One region of the Paenibacillus sp. UASWS1643 genome, then DNA from elsewhere that is predicted to be linked to it. Evidence: riboswitches for the same ligand, from Rfam matches in the RefSeq annotation. Region 1 holds a riboswitch; the other holds the start of a gene.
What was found. Region 1 has a riboswitch for FMN ahead of ribD (bifunctional diaminohydroxyphosphoribosylaminopyrimidine deaminase/5-amino-6-(5-phosphoribosylamino)uracil reductase RibD). Riboswitches for the same ligand answer to the same signal wherever they lie in the genome.
Positions count from the first base shown of each region.

Region 2: another riboswitch for FMN. It lies ahead of FE296_RS25325 (DMT family transporter); the one in region 1 lies ahead of ribD (bifunctional diaminohydroxyphosphoribosylaminopyrimidine deaminase/5-amino-6-(5-phosphoribosylamino)uracil reductase RibD).

Region 1 covers NZ_VXKZ01000098.1:125,774-134,119, reverse strand. The annotation lists gene ribH (6,7-dimethyl-8-ribityllumazine synthase) at 1-161, opposite strand, end outside; gene FE296_RS06925 (bifunctional 3,4-dihydroxy-2-butanone-4-phosphate synthase/GTP cyclohydrolase II) at 264-1,496, opposite strand; gene ribE (riboflavin synthase) at 1,529-2,197, opposite strand; gene ribD (bifunctional diaminohydroxyphosphoribosylaminopyrimidine deaminase/5-amino-6-(5-phosphoribosylamino)uracil reductase RibD) at 2,259-3,362, opposite strand; FMN riboswitch at 3,686-3,854, opposite strand; gene FE296_RS06910 (hypothetical protein) at 4,024-5,313, opposite strand; gene FE296_RS06905 (peptidylprolyl isomerase) at 5,445-5,876, opposite strand; gene lysA (diaminopimelate decarboxylase) at 6,126-7,457, opposite strand; gene FE296_RS06895 (spore germination protein) at 7,562-8,346, opposite strand, start outside.
Region 2 covers NZ_VXKZ01000115.1:146,556-154,901, forward strand. The annotation lists gene FE296_RS25320 (amidase) at 1-724, opposite strand, end outside; gene FE296_RS25325 (DMT family transporter) at 982-1,962, opposite strand; FMN riboswitch at 2,107-2,260, opposite strand; gene FE296_RS25330 (DinB family protein) at 2,344-2,844, opposite strand; gene FE296_RS25335 (CGNR zinc finger domain-containing protein) at 2,989-3,540, shown strand; partial or broken gene FE296_RS25340 (amidohydrolase family protein) at 3,651-5,026, shown strand; gene bcaP (branched-chain amino acid transporter BcaP) at 5,502-6,938, shown strand; gene FE296_RS25350 (hypothetical protein) at 7,200-8,279, shown strand.

The DNA of each region.
Region 1 (8,346 bases):
ACCCAGGCTACATCCACTTCATCATCCTGCACGCCGTGACGTTTGAATGCATCGAGCGCTGCGCTAAGCAATTTACTGGTAATGAATTCGTTGAAACGTCCAACGACAACTCCATATCTGGATCCTTCTGATACTAAATGTCCTTCAAAAAATTGTGGCATTCAAGTCATCTCCCTAACGGTATAATGTAATGTAAGTAACGGAAATCCTTAATTAATCTCTTCCATAAATTACATGGTGAACGTTATTCATCTAAAATATATTTACTGTTCGTTTTGCTCGATATCATCAAACTTAAGCATATGCCCCAGCTTGGCTTGCTTGGTATGAAGATAAACCGTATTGTCCTCGTTCTCCTCCATCTGGATCGCGACACGCTCTACGACTTCAAGTCCATATCCTTCAAGGCCTTTAATTTTACGAGGGTTGTTAGTTAGCAGTCTGATCTGACGAACCCCAAGGTCTTTCAGTATTTGAGCGCCAATTCCATAATCACGCAAGTCAGCAGCAAAACCCAAACTCAGGTTTGCATCCACCGTATCCATACCTTCCTCTTGCAGCTTATAGGCTTTGAGTTTGTTGATCAGGCCAATACCCCGACCTTCCTGTCTCATATAAAGCAGTACACCATTGCCTTCCTCATGAATCTGTTTGAGTGCCGCATCAAACTGCGGACCACAGTCACAACGATGCGAATGGAATACATCACCTGTCAAACATTCAGAGTGCACACGTACAAGTACGGGTTTCGAACCATCAATTTCTCCTTTGACCAAAGCCACATGTTCCTTATTGTCCACAGCGTTTGTATAAGCCACCGCTTGAAACTCACCAAAGTCCGTTGGCATACGCACAGCCACTTCACGTTGAACCAGCTGCTCTTTTTCGTTACGGTAACGAATCATGTCCTGAATACTGATCAGCTTCAGATCATGTTTGCGGGCAATCTCCTGCAGATCCGGAAGTCTGGCCATCGTGCCATCTTCCTTAATTACTTCACAGATAACGCCTGCGGGATATGAACCACACATAATAGCCAAATCTACCGCTGCTTCTGTGTGCCCGGCACGACGAAGTACACCGCCGTCTTTTGCAATCAGCGGGAACATGTGACCCGGCTTACGGAAGTCCCCGGCTTTCGCCTCAGGATCGATTAGACCTCTCACGGTAATAGAACGTTCATGTGCCGAGATACCCGTTGTCGTATCTTTGTGATCCACAGAGACGGTGAAGGCTGTTCCATGGAAATCCGTATTTTGTTGAACCATCGGTTTCAGGTTAAGTTCGTCCGCACGTTGTTGTGTAATCGGGACACAGACCAGACCTCTACCTTCAGTAATCATGAAATTAATGACTTCAGGTGTCGCCTTTTCGGCCAAAGCGATAAAATCGCCTTCATTCTCCCGATCTTCATCATCCACAACAATGACAGGTTTACCACGCATGAGATCATATATGGCTTCTTCGATTGTGTCCAGAATGGATTGTTCTGACATTGGTCCACCTCCAGTTAATTTCTGTTCTCTATTTATGCAAATCCGTGATTGGCGAGAAAATCTTCACTGATACTGCGCGGCTTGCCAGCACCCGTCTCCCGATGTCCTCTCCCATACTGGAGCAGATGATCCACATATTTGCCCAAAATATCGCATTCGATATTAATGGTATCCCCTGTCTTTTTCACATTTAGTACAGTTTCACCAATGGTATGCGGGATAATGGAAACCGTGAATGCGGTATCCGACGTATGGACAACGGTCAAACTAATGCCATCCAGTGTAACCGATCCTTTGGGGATCAGATATTTGAACAACTGGTGATCATCAGGCTTGATCTCAAACACAATTGCATTTTGATCACGTGTTATACTGCCAATCACTCCAGTACCATCTACATGGCCCTGAACGATATGGCCGCCAAAACGACCGCCTGATTGCATGGCCCGCTCCAGATTAACTTTACTGCCAGATTGCAGCTGACTGAGATTGGTATGACGATAGGTTTCAGGCATTACGTCGGCGGTAAAACCTCCACCTTCGAGTGTTGTTGCTGTTAAGCACACGCCGTTCACTGCTACACTATCACCAATCTTCAGATCGTCCATGATGGCGGAAGCTCCGATATTCAGGACCATCGCTTCGCCTTTCCGACCAATACGCCGGATCTGACCGACTTCTTCCACCAAACCGGTAAACATGCTGCCGCCTCCCTTTTTCAAGTTATAAAGAACCTAACTTTCTACTTTAAAATCCATTTATTTATTCAGGCCACACCGGAATACCGCCAATGCTGATATTATCTCCAACTTGTTCGATCTCCAACTGATTCAATTGAATCGCCTGATTCATACGTTCCACACCCTCGAAGCGGAAGCTTCCAGGTGTATCATAACCGCCTACAATCTTCGGAGCGATAAACATGAGCAGTCGATCGACCAACCGTGCCTCCAGCATGGCTCCATTCAAGGTGCCTCCACCTTCAAGCAAAATCGAACCAATCTCACGCTCACCCAACTTGCTAAGTCCGTTTAACAGATCCACACGTGGTCCAGGACCACAGCGTATAATTTCGACGCCGTAGGCTTCCAAACGTTCAGCAGCTTCAGGACTGGCTTCGTCTGTTGTCAGCACCCATGTTGGAGCAAGACCATCCTTAACCATTTTGGCACCTACGGGAAGACGTAACTTGGAATCCACCACAATGCGCACTGGACTAATGCCTTCGACTTGCAAACGGGTAGTAAGTTCCGGATTATCGGCAATCACTGTGTCGACGCCAACCATAATTCCCTGGTGACGATGACGAAGGGCATGCACAATCTCACGAGCGGGCTCGTTAGAGATCCATTTGCTGTCTCCGCTGCGAGTAGCAATTTTGCCATCCAAAGTAGTAGCCGTCTTCAGTGTCACGAAAGGTAGACCCGTTGTAATAAACTTAATGAATTTTTCATTCATGCGTCTTCCTCGCTCACGCAGTACGCCAACTTCAACTTCAATGCCGTGTTGACGAAGCATGCTTATGCCCCTGCCGGATACTTGCGGATTTGGATCTTCACAACATACCACAACACGTTTCACCTTTTCATGAATCAGGCGTTCACTACAAGGTGGCGTCTTGCCATAATGACTACAAGGCTCAAGTGTAACGTATACCGTACTTCCTTCTGCATCACTGCCTGCCATGTTAAGTGCATGCACCTCTGCATGACCGGTTCCACGTTTCAGATGGCTCCCCAGGCCTACAATACGACCCTCTTTCACAACTACACATCCAACGACCGGATTGATCCCCGTCTGTCCCTGTGCTCGTTCCGCCATATCCAATGCCAGTGCCATATAAAATTCATCATTGATCATTTCCAAATCCGTTCACCCCGCGGTTTAAAGTCTTGTTTATTAAAAAATCCCCGTCGAACAATCAGTTCGATGGGGATGATGAGAGACAAATGTCACCAGCAGGAGTGAAATGGATACAGCACGCCAACACTTTGCCCAAAACTTCATTTCGGGCAAGTGAAAATAGACACATACCTTAATGAACATCAATTACAGGTAAAGAGTTTTTATAGTGTGGCATATGTATGGAACTTTCCGACGTAACCGGATCTTCCCTGCACAGTGCAAGACATTACAAATCGTGACTGTGCAGCAATACTCCTGCTGAATGCAAACCTGTTAGGTCTGCACCTCTCCTTCTCCCATCCAGACTATACTGTCGGTTCTGGAATTACACCAGATCAGCCATCTGCCAAGGGCAGACAGGTCACGGACTTTGCATCAAGTGCTGGACACATAGGTCCTTACATTTCCTGCATCACCGCCGGTAGGGAATTGCACCCTGCCCTGAAGGATTGCTTTCGTTATTACTTGGATGTTAGCACTTTAATGCCAAAAAATCAATTGTTTTTTGTTCCTTTTTGTCACATACTAACTTTTAATAAGCTAAGAAACAACAAAAAAACCGCTTCCTCTCAAGGAGTCACGGTTTTTACTTGGAGGCCCAATTCACACCCATCGTATCATTCTACATATCAGGAAAACACCAGCTAGCCATATGCTTTAATTCTTTGGCATTATGAAATGGAGTGCGGTCAGGTTCTTGCAGGGGCGAAGTTGGAAGCGGGAACTCTCTTGCCACCCTTCTGACCCAACTTGTGGAATCGATCGCAATAGCCGAGCATTTCCAGCGTCCAGTCGCTCTCGGTCGAAACGTCCCATGCAAATCTGCTTTTCCCGGCATCTCTGGAAAGACACCATCCAGATATTCTACGATGACACGCTTGTCTCTGACTTCATGACAATACACCGTCACCCATACTCCTTCCCGCACCCGAACAGCATACACATCTCCAGACTGTACCTCCCCGGTACCTGCATCAGGAGATGCCTTTGGTACTTTTCCGCGAACACTTCTCTTCTTCTCCAATGCCCCTAAGATTGTGTCCTTTACAGCTGGACTCTCATCAGGCTTATCCGCAAGAGATATATTACTTAGATCAAAATCATGAAATATCTTGTTCAGGTTGTTCTCATTAATTCCGACAGATGAGTCCCACCACGCCAGAGGGGCCTGCACTTCAACACGCGTATTGGGGCGTGCGTCACGCTGCATGTAAGAGGTAAATTCCGTGATCATTCCGGGATGTTCCGGCGTATCCAGTATGCCAATCAGAGCCAACGTCTCAAGCAAATCACGGTAGGCATATTCCTTCTGTGTAGGCAAAAGGCGTTCCTTCTTGAGCGCTACTGCTGCCTTGCTGTAACGTGTTTTGGGAGGTAGTTCGCGCAGCACCGTTAACACCGCACGGAATGTCCAGCGGTCGTAATCATTGGGTATTGGAATCTCCTGCGCGGCAGCCAGTTCTCGAAGTGCCAACACATATCCAAAAGGATCACCGTCCAACGGGGTTCCATTGGTCATCCGCCAATACCATTGCAGCGTCGTGTCGGTTGCTTGATCTACACTTAATCCGCAGATCTTGCAAGTGTTCGAAGATGGATATGGCGTATGTTCATGACTTGGCATACTGCTCGCAATAAGCTTTCCCGTAAGCAACGAGCGCCAGATCATGGGTGCGGACCACAAAGAGGATACAAAAGCCTGCGCTGCATCATTTATCGTCCATTGATTTGCAACTTTTTTCAGCTCAGTAATCGTTTCATCATGTTGCGGACGTACAAATCGATTCGGTTCATGCCCGGCTGCCTCAAGCGCTTCTCGATCCTTTACGGATAGACTATCCGGAACGACATGCCGCGATGCCTGAAGTTCTTCATCCCACAACGTGCGCTCACTATAAATTTGTTTTAACAAGCTTAGCTGAGTGACCATATCCAAGGTTCATTCATCCTTTCTAATCATCGATTTCAAGTATGTAAAAAAAACAAAAAAAGTGCTTCTATAAAAGAAGCACTTCATGTTTGGATCCAGTTAAGGTGAAGGTATTAAGCTTCTACAACTTCAACAGTTTCCATTTTGTCTTTACCTTCCAAAGCGTCCACGAACTCCATACCTTTGGTTACTTTGCCAAATACCGTATGTTGTCCATCCAAATGTGGTTGCGGTTGGTAGCAGATGTAGAACTGGCTTCCACCTGTGTTACGGCCAGCATGTGCCATAGCAAGTGTTCCGCGCTCATGTTTGTTCGGGTTGATCTCACAGTTGATTGTGTAACCTGGGCCACCTGCACCGGAACCGTTAGGGCATCCGCCTTGAGCTACAAAGCCCGGGATAACGCGGTGGAATGTAAGACCATTGTAGAAACCGGAGTTAGCCAGTTTCTCAAAGTTTGCTACTGTGTTTGGAGCTTCTTGATCGAACAGATCGATCAGAACTTCTCCGCCGTTTGCCAATTTAATTTTCGCTTGTTTCGCCATATGTAAATGACTCCTTTCGTATTGACCATCGTTAATGGTGCCAGAACGCATTGACCCTGGGCCAAGCATTACAGCACTTTTCTTAGTGTACACCGAAAATGTCTGGATCGCAAAAAAAACGGCAACTTTTTTCATGATTTAGCTCAAATACGCAAAAAGCAGACGAAAAAGGAAGTTCCCTTTTCATCTGCTTCAACTTTAAGATCGCTATATCTTGAATAATGCAGAATCGCATTATCTTTTGACGAATTAGCGAGTTACTGGCTGTTTTCCAATGCGCGCTGGTACCAGGTCATTTTGGATGATATCTTGATACGTCTCACGGCGTACCACGACATCTCCTTGACCGTCTTTGACAAATACAACGGCCGGACGACGAATCCGGTTGTAGTTGCTTGCCATGGAGTAGTTATACGCGCCTGTGCAAGCTACAGCGAGCAGATCGCCACTTTCCACTTTTGGCAAGTCCAGATCCCAGATCAGCATATCGCCACTCTCGCAGCATTTACCCGCAACAGATACCGTTTCCTGAGCAGCCTCATTTGCACGGTTGGCAAGCACAGCTTCATACTTGGATTCATACAAAGCAGGACGTGGGTTATCGGTCATACCACCATCAACGGCAACGTATTTACGCACGCCTGGAATGTCTTTGCTAGTTCCAACGGTATAAAGCGTTGTTCCCGCTTCACCCACGATGCTACGGCCTGGTTCAACCCAGATCTCAGGTACGGCATAGCCGATTTGAGCAAAATGATTTTTAACTGCGTCTGTAATAGCCTTCACGTATTGCGCAACTTCAAGCGGCGTATCTCCGTCGATATAACGGATTCCGAATCCACCGCCAAGGTTAACCACTTTGAAAGCAACATTAAGACGCTCATATACACTTGCTGCAAATTCAGCAACACGTTGAACAGCCATCTGGAAGCCTTCAACTTCGAAGATCTGGGAACCGATGTGGGAATGCACACCCAGCAATACCAGGTTAGACTGCTTGGAAGCCAAGTCAATCGCTTCAAATGCTGTACCATTACCAATATCGAATCCAAATTTGGAATCCGTCTGACCTGTGGAAATATATTCATGCGTATGAGCCTCAACACCAGGCGTCACACGAAGCAAAATGTTTACTTTACGGTTTTTGTCCGCTGCTACAGCCTGCAACAGATGTAATTCATTGAAGTTATCTACAACAAAGCATCCAATCTCTGCATCAAGAGCCATTTCGATTTCTTCCAGCGTTTTGTTGTTACCGTGGAAATGAATGCGCTCAGCCGGGAATCCTGCTTGCAGTGCAGTGAACAATTCACCATCAGATACAACATCCAGGGAAAGCCCCTCTTCTGCTGCAAGGGCACACATCGCCATTACACAGAACGCTTTACTTGCGTAAGCAACCTGGAAACCCAGTCCGGAAGCACGGAATGCTTCCATGTACTCTCTGCAACGCTCGCGAACCAATTGCTCGTCCACAACGTACAGGGGAGTTCCAAATTGTTCTTTCAGATCTGTTGCATCAACTCCGCCAATCTCCAGATGCCCTTGCGCATTTATTTTACTTGTACCATGTAAATACATAATCTGCATTCCTCACTTTTTTGTATACTGGAACAGTTGCTATTCCAATGATTTTACACCAGTATATCAAATTAGGCGGCGAGATGAATGGATTTTTCGGAAGATCATTTGTGTTTTTTACTTTTTCGCAGTTCACCGTCCGGATCATCGGACATTTTGGTGTTGTCACGTGTTTTGTTGAATGATGGACGTTTTTTATTTTCCAGTAAAGGTAGCCGGAATAAAAAGTTGCCCAAGGCCTTTGCATTAAACGGTATAAAAGGCCAGAGATACGAAGAATTATACGACCGATGAACCGTGAGTGCCAATATGAGCAATGTACAGCCAACAACCAATCCCGGAACTTTGAATATCGCTACTGCTATGAGCAAAAACAGTCTGACTAACCTGTTGGCAAGTCCCAGCTCGTAACTTGGTGTGGCAAACATCCCAATAGCTGCTATGGCCATATAGAGTACAACCTCATTGACAAAGTACCCTGTTTTCACCGCGATATCCCCGACCAGAATGGCCGCAATCAAGCCCATTGCCGATGCCAGAGGTGTAGGCGTATGAACCGCAGCCATCCGCAATAGATCGACACCAAGTTCTATGAGAAGAAACTGCAGAATCAGGGGCAACTTTACATTTTCCTGTGGACCAATGAAGTCAAGTCCCATCGGTTTGAGCGAAGGTTCTATCACCATGAGAAGCCATAGGGGCAGTAAAAACAGCGATATGAGAATCCCTGCGAAGCGAACCCATCGTAAATACGTCCCCATCAATGCCGTCTGTCTATTTTCCTCTGCATGTTCACACAGGTCGAAGAACGTCGTTGGCAAAATCATTACACTGGGGGAAGTATCTACGAAAATGACGACTCTGCCCTCCAGTAGATGGGATGCGGTAA
Region 2 (8,346 bases), on a different contig from region 1:
GTGGTGCATGAAATGCAGCTTCAGGCTGTATGACTTGTAAAGTATCAAGCAGGGCGGCACTGTCCCGAACCGAGCGGGATAGGGCAAAATCAATGGATGCGCCTTGCCATTGACGACCAACTCCGGGTCCGACAGGAGTGCGCCCGCGGGTTGGCTTTAATCCAAACAACCCGCTAAAGGAAGCCGGGATACGAATCGAGCCGCCTCCGTCACTGGCTCCGGCAAGTGGGACAATCCCTGAAGCTACTGCCGCGGCAGCGCCGCCACTTGACCCACCTGGGGAGTGATTGATATTCCATGGATTGCGAGTTGGACCATGAAGACGGGGCTCGGTAATATTTTTCAAACCAAATTCAGGCGTATTGGTATGTCCTATGAAGATAAAGCCTGCATCACGGAGTCGAGTGACAAAATTGGAATTGCGTAATGCCCGATGCTCACTGAACAGACGAGAGCCTGAAGTCAGAAATTCACCTTCCAAGGATTGCGAGATATCTTTCAAGAGCAGGGGCACACCGGCAAAAGGTTGTTCTCCAGGGCGAACCAAACTGGCTTCCTCCCATGCGCGATTTTCATATGTACGAATAACCGCATTAAGTTGCGGATTCACTTCTTCAAGGCGTGCAAACGCCGCTTCCAGCATTTCAACCGGGGATACTTCCCGGGATCGGATCAGTTCAGCCAAACCTACGGCGTCGTAGGAAGTATATGAGAATGAAGACATTATGATCGTTCCTCTCTGAATATAATTCATCTGTTTATTCCATATGTCATCGTACCACCGGATTGGATAAAAGACAAAACATAGAAGAGACTTAGCGCGATGATTTTGATATTCGGTATGAGAGGAGGGAAAGAGGGGCAGATCGAGTAATATCGAGTAATGGAAATAAAAAAACCACTGCTCATCTAATTTGATGTGCAATGGTTTTATTTTTATATTTGACTATTTGTTTATATGAGAACCTCGGATATATCCACTTACTCTGTACGCAGCTTCGGTGCCGCATCGGCCGCAGTTGATGAGCGTTCCTGCTGTTTGGAAATGGCGAAAAGGGCTACCCAGATCAGGATAAAACCAAGCAGCTGTTCCCATGTAATCAGTGTACGGAAAGCAATCCAGTTCACCAACACACCCGCCATCGGGAAGCTAAGTTCCGCGAGTGTTGCAACAGAGGCTTTGGTTGACGACAGACCTTTGTAATACAACAGAAGACTTAGCAAACCTGGTAACAATGCCTGACCGAGAATATTGAGGATAACAGCAGTCTGTTCACCCGTTCCGGATGGAAACGTCCATGCTGCACCTTCGTTCCACGTCATAAAGATCAGGAGCGGGAGAGCAACGACAAAGCGCAGGGAGGTGACCGTTTCATAACGCGCCTGCCCCAGCATCAATCGGCCCATAACGGTTGAACCTCCCCATAAGGCAGCAGCCCCAAGGGATAACAAGCTTCCAGCATGAATCCAGTTGTCCCAGTTACCTAATGGCAATGTGAAGCCAAATGTAAGCAGGTAGGTTCCTGCTAAAGCAATGAAGAACAATCCACCGAAGCGCCGTGGTAACGTTTCTTTCAATAACAGTTTAGCCAGCACGATAGCGAAGAGCGGTTGCATTTTTTGCAATAAAAGCACCGTATTCGGATCGTTATGTGTAAGCGCCATGGTGAACAATACCGTTGCGAGTGCTGATCCTCCCCATGAGATAAAAATCACGGCAATCCAGTGGCGAGCACGCAGGTTCTTCAGGTCAGACCGGAATTTCCACAGCACGGGAATGGCAATAAGACTGACGATGATATGTTCCACCAGTACAATCTGCGTGGATGTCATCGTGTTTAGCAAAATAATGCGGAAGAGTGGGTCGACACCCCATAAGGCGGCGCCGAGAACTACAAGCCAGAATCCGGTATTACTTCGTTCCTTGCGGTAAACAGGTGATGCTGCTGATGTCTTTTCCATATTCAGGACTCCTTCGTCAGAACACGGAATCTTCAGTTGGCAAAATCGACAAAAGCCCCCGTTTTGGTATATACCAAATAAACGGGGGCTCATCCAAGGACATGCGTCAGGAAAGAGGCCTTCCCGTGAACGGCATGTCAATGTGTTGATCTTCTCTCATCCGGACTGTACCGTCGGCCTTGGATTCACACCAAGTCAGTCGCTAAATGTCCTTTGTTAAGAACAAATAGCGAGTCGCGGGCTGGTTCCGAAGAACATCACCGCCGGTTGGGAATTGCACCCTACCCCGAAGATCCTATTCAATTATATAGTGTGTTGAACAAGCTGTAACATTAATAATTTCATCTTATTCCTGTAAGCGCTAGCAGTTCAAGCATTTTTTTAGAAAACGATTTTCCAGCTTCCTTGTTGTCTGCGAAGAAGCACGATCTGACCTGCGTGATACGCATCATGAAGTATCCAGCGGGCAAGTTCGTGTGCCCATTTCTCTTCGGAGTCCATATAAGCAGCTTCAAGGTCTGACTCTTCGAGTGCAGCCAATTGATCTCGCAACTGTTGGGCTAATCGAGTTGTACTCTTCATCAGTGTATTCCATCCGGCTTCATCCGTTGCATCTCCAGGATTGCCAAACGTGTATTCATTGGAGTCTACAGCAGGAAGGTTAGGTTCTTTACCTTGCATGCGACATAATAAGCGATGATTGTAATAATACATATGGTTAACCAACTGCCAGATGCTTAATCCTCCTGAGGGTGGAATCCAGGCTGCTTGCTCTGCTGTAAGACCTTCCAAAGACTTCGACAAAGGTACAATCCAATTGCATTGATCCCATGTATCATCCTTTTGAATCAGTAACACATCTAATGCTGTTGTTTTTGTCATTGTCGTTTCCTCCTTGAGTATCATGGTGATTTGTGATGTAACTAGCTAAAACTGATTAATGAGGTTACACTTAATATAACACATCAAAGACAGAGTGTAACCATCTTTATTAAATTAAGGTAGTTACACTAAACGGGGGTAGACATGGACAGACTTTGGACCGATTTTGTAAACAGCGATTATCATGATTGGCGTGGGGGAGATCGATCGGAGGACAGGCTCGGTAAGGCGAACTGGCAGCAAGAATTTTTGGATCGATGGCAACTCCAGGCTTCTGTACCTGCATCTCCAGAAGATGAGTTATCGATGAGAAATTTCAGGAATGATTTGTTGGCCCTTGGAGCCCGCTTGTCTTCTGGAGCATCATTAACGGATAAAGAAAAACAATGGTTGAATGGTGTTATGGAAGCAGGACATGTGAGAAGAACATTGACTATAATTGATCAGGGATTGAAACTCCAACTAATAGCTGTAGAAGCTCACTGGCAACAGGTTATGGCTGAGGTAGCTGCTGATTTTGCTTTGACTCTGGTGGAGGGAGAAGGGGGAAGGATTCGGATCTGTGATAATTCGGATTGTCGCTGGATGTTCTATGATGATACCCGAAGCAGAACACAGAAGTACTGTGATGATAAGATGTGCGGGAACTTGATGAAAGTCAGAAGATTTAGAGCGAAACGAAAAACCCAAAATTGATAAATATTAACATTAACTATATAATGTATATATACTAGCGAAAAAACAGTCAGAAGCCGTTCGGATTCGTATGCAGGATATGTTCGTCTTTCAAACCAATAAGATGGGAGATGTGTCTTGTGCGGACAAGTTATCTGTTGAAAAATGGCTGCGTGTTGTCGATGGATGCTCGAATTGGACAGTATAAAAGGGCGGACGTCCTGATCCAGGATTCACTGATCACGGCGGTCCAGCCCGACCTGGATATTTTGGATGTGGAGGTCATCGATGCTTCATCCATGATTATTATGCCTGGGCTGGTGGATACACATCGACATATGTGGGAATCACTGGTCAAAACAGCGGGAACCAATTGGTCATTGCCTGTTTATTTGCAGAATCTCTATTATGGTGCGATGGGAAGTAAGCTCCGCCCACAGGATAGTTATATTGCTAACCTGCTCGGTTCCTTGGAAGCGCTTAATGCAGGTGTTACGACAGTGTTGGATTGGAGTATGCCATATTCCCCTGACCATACGGATGAACTGATTCGTGGTCTTCAGGATGCGGGGATTCGGGCAGTATTTGCTCACGGAGTGCCTGGTGAGACGAACTACTGGAACCGGGATAGTCAACTGACATATTCAAATGATGTGCGAAGAGTCAAAGAACGTTATTTTTCATCACGGGATCAATTGCTTACTTATGGGCTTGCCATTCGTGGTCCAGAGTTCAGTCATTGGGATACAACCGTAAAAGAGATCGAGCTGGCCCAAGAACTGGATGTCATCTGTTCCATGCACGCCGGATTTGGCAGCTGGGATCGGTAGATCGCTCAATTAGTCACATGTACGAAGCGGGACTGTTAAGTCCACGGGTGAATATCGTTCATGGTAACACCATGGGCATGGATGAATATAAAATGCTGGCGGATAGCGGTGCTTCCTTGTCGGTCACACCTGAGGTTGAAATGATGATGGGGCATGGATACCCGGCCACTGGCTATTTTCTTGAACATGGTGGAACCCCTACACTTGGTGTAGATGTGGTGACGTCCACAGGCGGAGATATGTTCTCGCAGATGAAGTTTGCACTTCAGGCTGAACGATCCAGAGCCAACGAAGAACTTCTGCAGCAGGGTGAGATGCCAGGTGAATTAAACTTGCAGTCCAGCCAAGTACTGAGATTTGCAACTTCAGCTGGTGCCCAAGCATTAGGTTTGGAGCAGAAGGTTGGAACGCTGACCCCAGGAAAGGAAGCAGATCTGATCATGATTCGTACTACTGATCTGAATCTGTTCCCCGTCCATGATCCAATCGGCGCTGTCGTACAATTTGCCAATCCATCCAATGTGGATACGGTTTTTGTAGCAGGTAGACTCGTGAAGCGAGAGGGTAAGCTGTTGCATGTTGATTTGGACGCCATTCGTCATGCAGCGATGCAGAGCAAAGAATATTTGTTATCCCAATACCGGATGTCGGATGCAGAGAGAATTGCTTTTTCGTGAATCGGTTTTCATAAAAAACTGAAATGAAGGGCCGCATAATGTTATGTGGCTCTTTTACATGCCTTCATATCGTCGAATTAGACAGGATAACGGAGGAAGGGACAGCGGAAAAAGACGAAAAGAGCTTTCATTTTCGTAACTTCAGATAACAAGGTATTAAAGATGTTTCCCGCAGAAAATTAGGCTCGTAAAAACTGCGCATAATATAAATTATACGCAGTTTTGTTTTAAATCCATTTTCATATTCATCCACGTGCAACAGATCATGATAATTTTCGGGGAAAAAGAACAAAATAAGTGGTGATCTCTAAAAATAAATTTAACCAAGCAACGCGATAACGTGTAGAATTCGATAGGTTTTTATAGGTGATCGATAAGATAGAACAAATGACTTTTTCATAGAACAGATGGGAAACCATTTAATCTCTGCTGCATCCATAGCACATTCAAGATTCATGACGAGAGGAACATGACTATGCGTGAGAACGAACAACGATCTTCATTATTTCGTAAAAAACCAATTGCCTCGGAGGGTGATAACAGCAGTGCGTTGAAACGGGCGCTCGGTCCGTTGGACTTAACAACACTTGGCGTAGGAGCTATTATTGGTACCGGGATTTTTGTGCTGACCGGTGTAGCTGCCGCAACGTATGCTGGCCCGGGCCTTGTACTGTCATTCTTGCTGGCAGGTATCATATGTGCCTTCGCTGCATTGTGTTACTCTGAATTTGCCTCAAGCATACCGGCATCGGGTAGTGCGTACACGTATAGTTATACGGCTTTTGGCGAAGTGATTGCCTGGGTTCTGGGTTGGGATCTGATATTGGAGTATGGATTCGCGAGTGCGGCGGTAGCCAGTGGGTGGTCTGGATATTTCCAGACGTTATTGTCCGGATTCGGATTGGAGTTACCCCATGCGCTTACGAGTGCGTTCAGCCCGGAAAAAGGAACCTATTTTGACATCACGGCTGCGGTCATTACGTTAATTATCACCTTCCTGCTAACCCGAGGGGTGAAGGAGGCGGCTCGTGCGAACGGCATCATGGTAGCGATTAAAATTATTGTGGTGTTGATCTTTATTGGTGTGGGTGTCTTCTATGTAGAGCCAACCAACTGGCAGCCATTCTTGCCCTTTGGTATCTCAGGCGTAACTGCGGGAGCAGCTACCGTATTCTTTGCTTATATCGGATTTGATGCGGTCTCCACAGCTGCAGAAGAGGTCAAGCGGCCTCAACGGGATTTGCCGATTGGAATTATTGCGTCACTAGCGATCTGTACCGTTCTCTACATTGTTGTATCATTGATTCTCACAGGGATCGTGCCGTATAACATGTTGAATGTAAGTGATCCGGTTGCGTTTGCATTTGAATTTGTACAATTAAAGGGATTATCCTGGATTGTATCTCTTGGAGCGATTGCGGGGATTACGACGGTATTGCTGGTCATGATGTATGGTCAGACACGTTTGCTCTATTCCATGTCTCGTGACGGACTACTGTCACCTGTCTTCTCCAAGGTTAGTGGTAAAAGTCAGACACCAGCTGTAGGGACATGGGTTGCGGGCATTATCGTGGCTTTGTTCTCCGGGTTCATCTCGTTGGGACATTTAGCGGAGCTTACGAACATCGGAACATTGTTTGCTTTTGCAGTTGTAAGTCTCGGCATTATTGAGTTGCGTAAAAATAACCCCGATCTCAAACGCGGATTTCGCGTTCCACTTGTGCCACTGATTCCGATTCTGAGTGCCTTGGGTTGTGTATACTTGATGACACGCCTTGCAGCGCTGACATGGATTACGTTTTTTGCTTGGTTGATCATCGGATTGATTATCTACTTTGCGTATGGACGCCATTATAGTCATCTGAATCCGGCACGCCGGATCTCCAGTGTTTTCAGAGCGAAGGATAAATAGATTAGTTGAGAACGTCTTTACCCGAGAACATCTTCAATTTTCCTCATTTCGTATCGCTTAGGCGAAGCGGGATGGGGAATTTTTTTATATAGAAAGATAAAGGGTGATCACAGCAGGGGAAGGTTGGAATTTTCTTCATATATGGGTAAGTAATTAAGGGACGTAACCAACTTAATCACGGGGGCGGGGTTGCGGCTGAGCCAAATATGAAATATATTTGGGGATGTGACATGCCATCAGACATAAGAGAGGGGATGTATCATGAACACACCATTACATACGAATTCACATCATCAAAATGCAGCTTTTGGATTTGCACTAGCTGACTCATCCGTACTTGCAGAGGCGCAGTTAATTGTTTCACAATTAGAGGATTCACAAACCTTACAGTTGGATATTGATCCGCAGCGCCTTCTGAAGGATGGACGTAAAGTATCTGTCATTGCACAACAGTTGGATTCGCCCGTCAATCGTCAGGATGCCAATATCATCTACGGTCAGGAGTTAGCATACGTGCAGTATGCTGTTCACCTGAAACCGGATAGCTCGATCTCCATTGCTTCTATTGAAGGTGTTGAACATTCTGTTGATTTTGGTTGGTCAGCATTTACAGCAGGGGAATACGAACTTCGAATCTCCCTGCATATGAAAACACCACGTATTGCTGAAGGTGCACTCGAACCTGAGCAGATTGCAATGGTTAAGTATGCGCAGGTGATTACCGCATTTATATCGCTTTTCCCGGCAGAAGAAGCGTCGTTGAGTTCGCCATCTCAAACTGTGTGGAGCAGAAACCATCATGTATTTGACTCCTACGGCAGAGGAGGATTTATCCTCGCTGACCTGCCTCGACTCGCTGAACGTGTAGAGGAACTGATGGGACCGGGTAACCATAATCTGATCGAACAATTTGCAGAAGGAAACCTGTCGGATACTTTGCTGGAAGAGGGGCTGATGGCGATCGCCTGGGGCGTGACTCCGTGGTGTTATTCACTCTATTCTGCACCAGATGAGCAGTCTGCCCGAATACTTGCCGTGGACAAGTTGGGCGATGAACCTGAACGGCAAGGGATCTACCGTATTGATCCGTCCATTCAACAATTAAGTATCGTACCTGCGAATGAGCTGGCTTACTGGCCTGCCTGCGTTCAGAACGATTGGCCTGTCATTGATGTAGCGGGTGAAGGCGAGACTTTGCACATGGATTTATATACTCAGATCTGTGAATCCGTGAATGGGCTGCACGAGAATCCATTGCCATCGTTTGTACTTACCCGTAGCCAGGGAGAACCTGAAGTGATCATTCCGCTGATTGACATTGTCATTGTGGATGAAGCGTAGAGCACTGTTCAACTTAGGAAGGTTGTTGTGTCATCGCAGTGCCCGTGTAAATAATCTTAGTCAATTT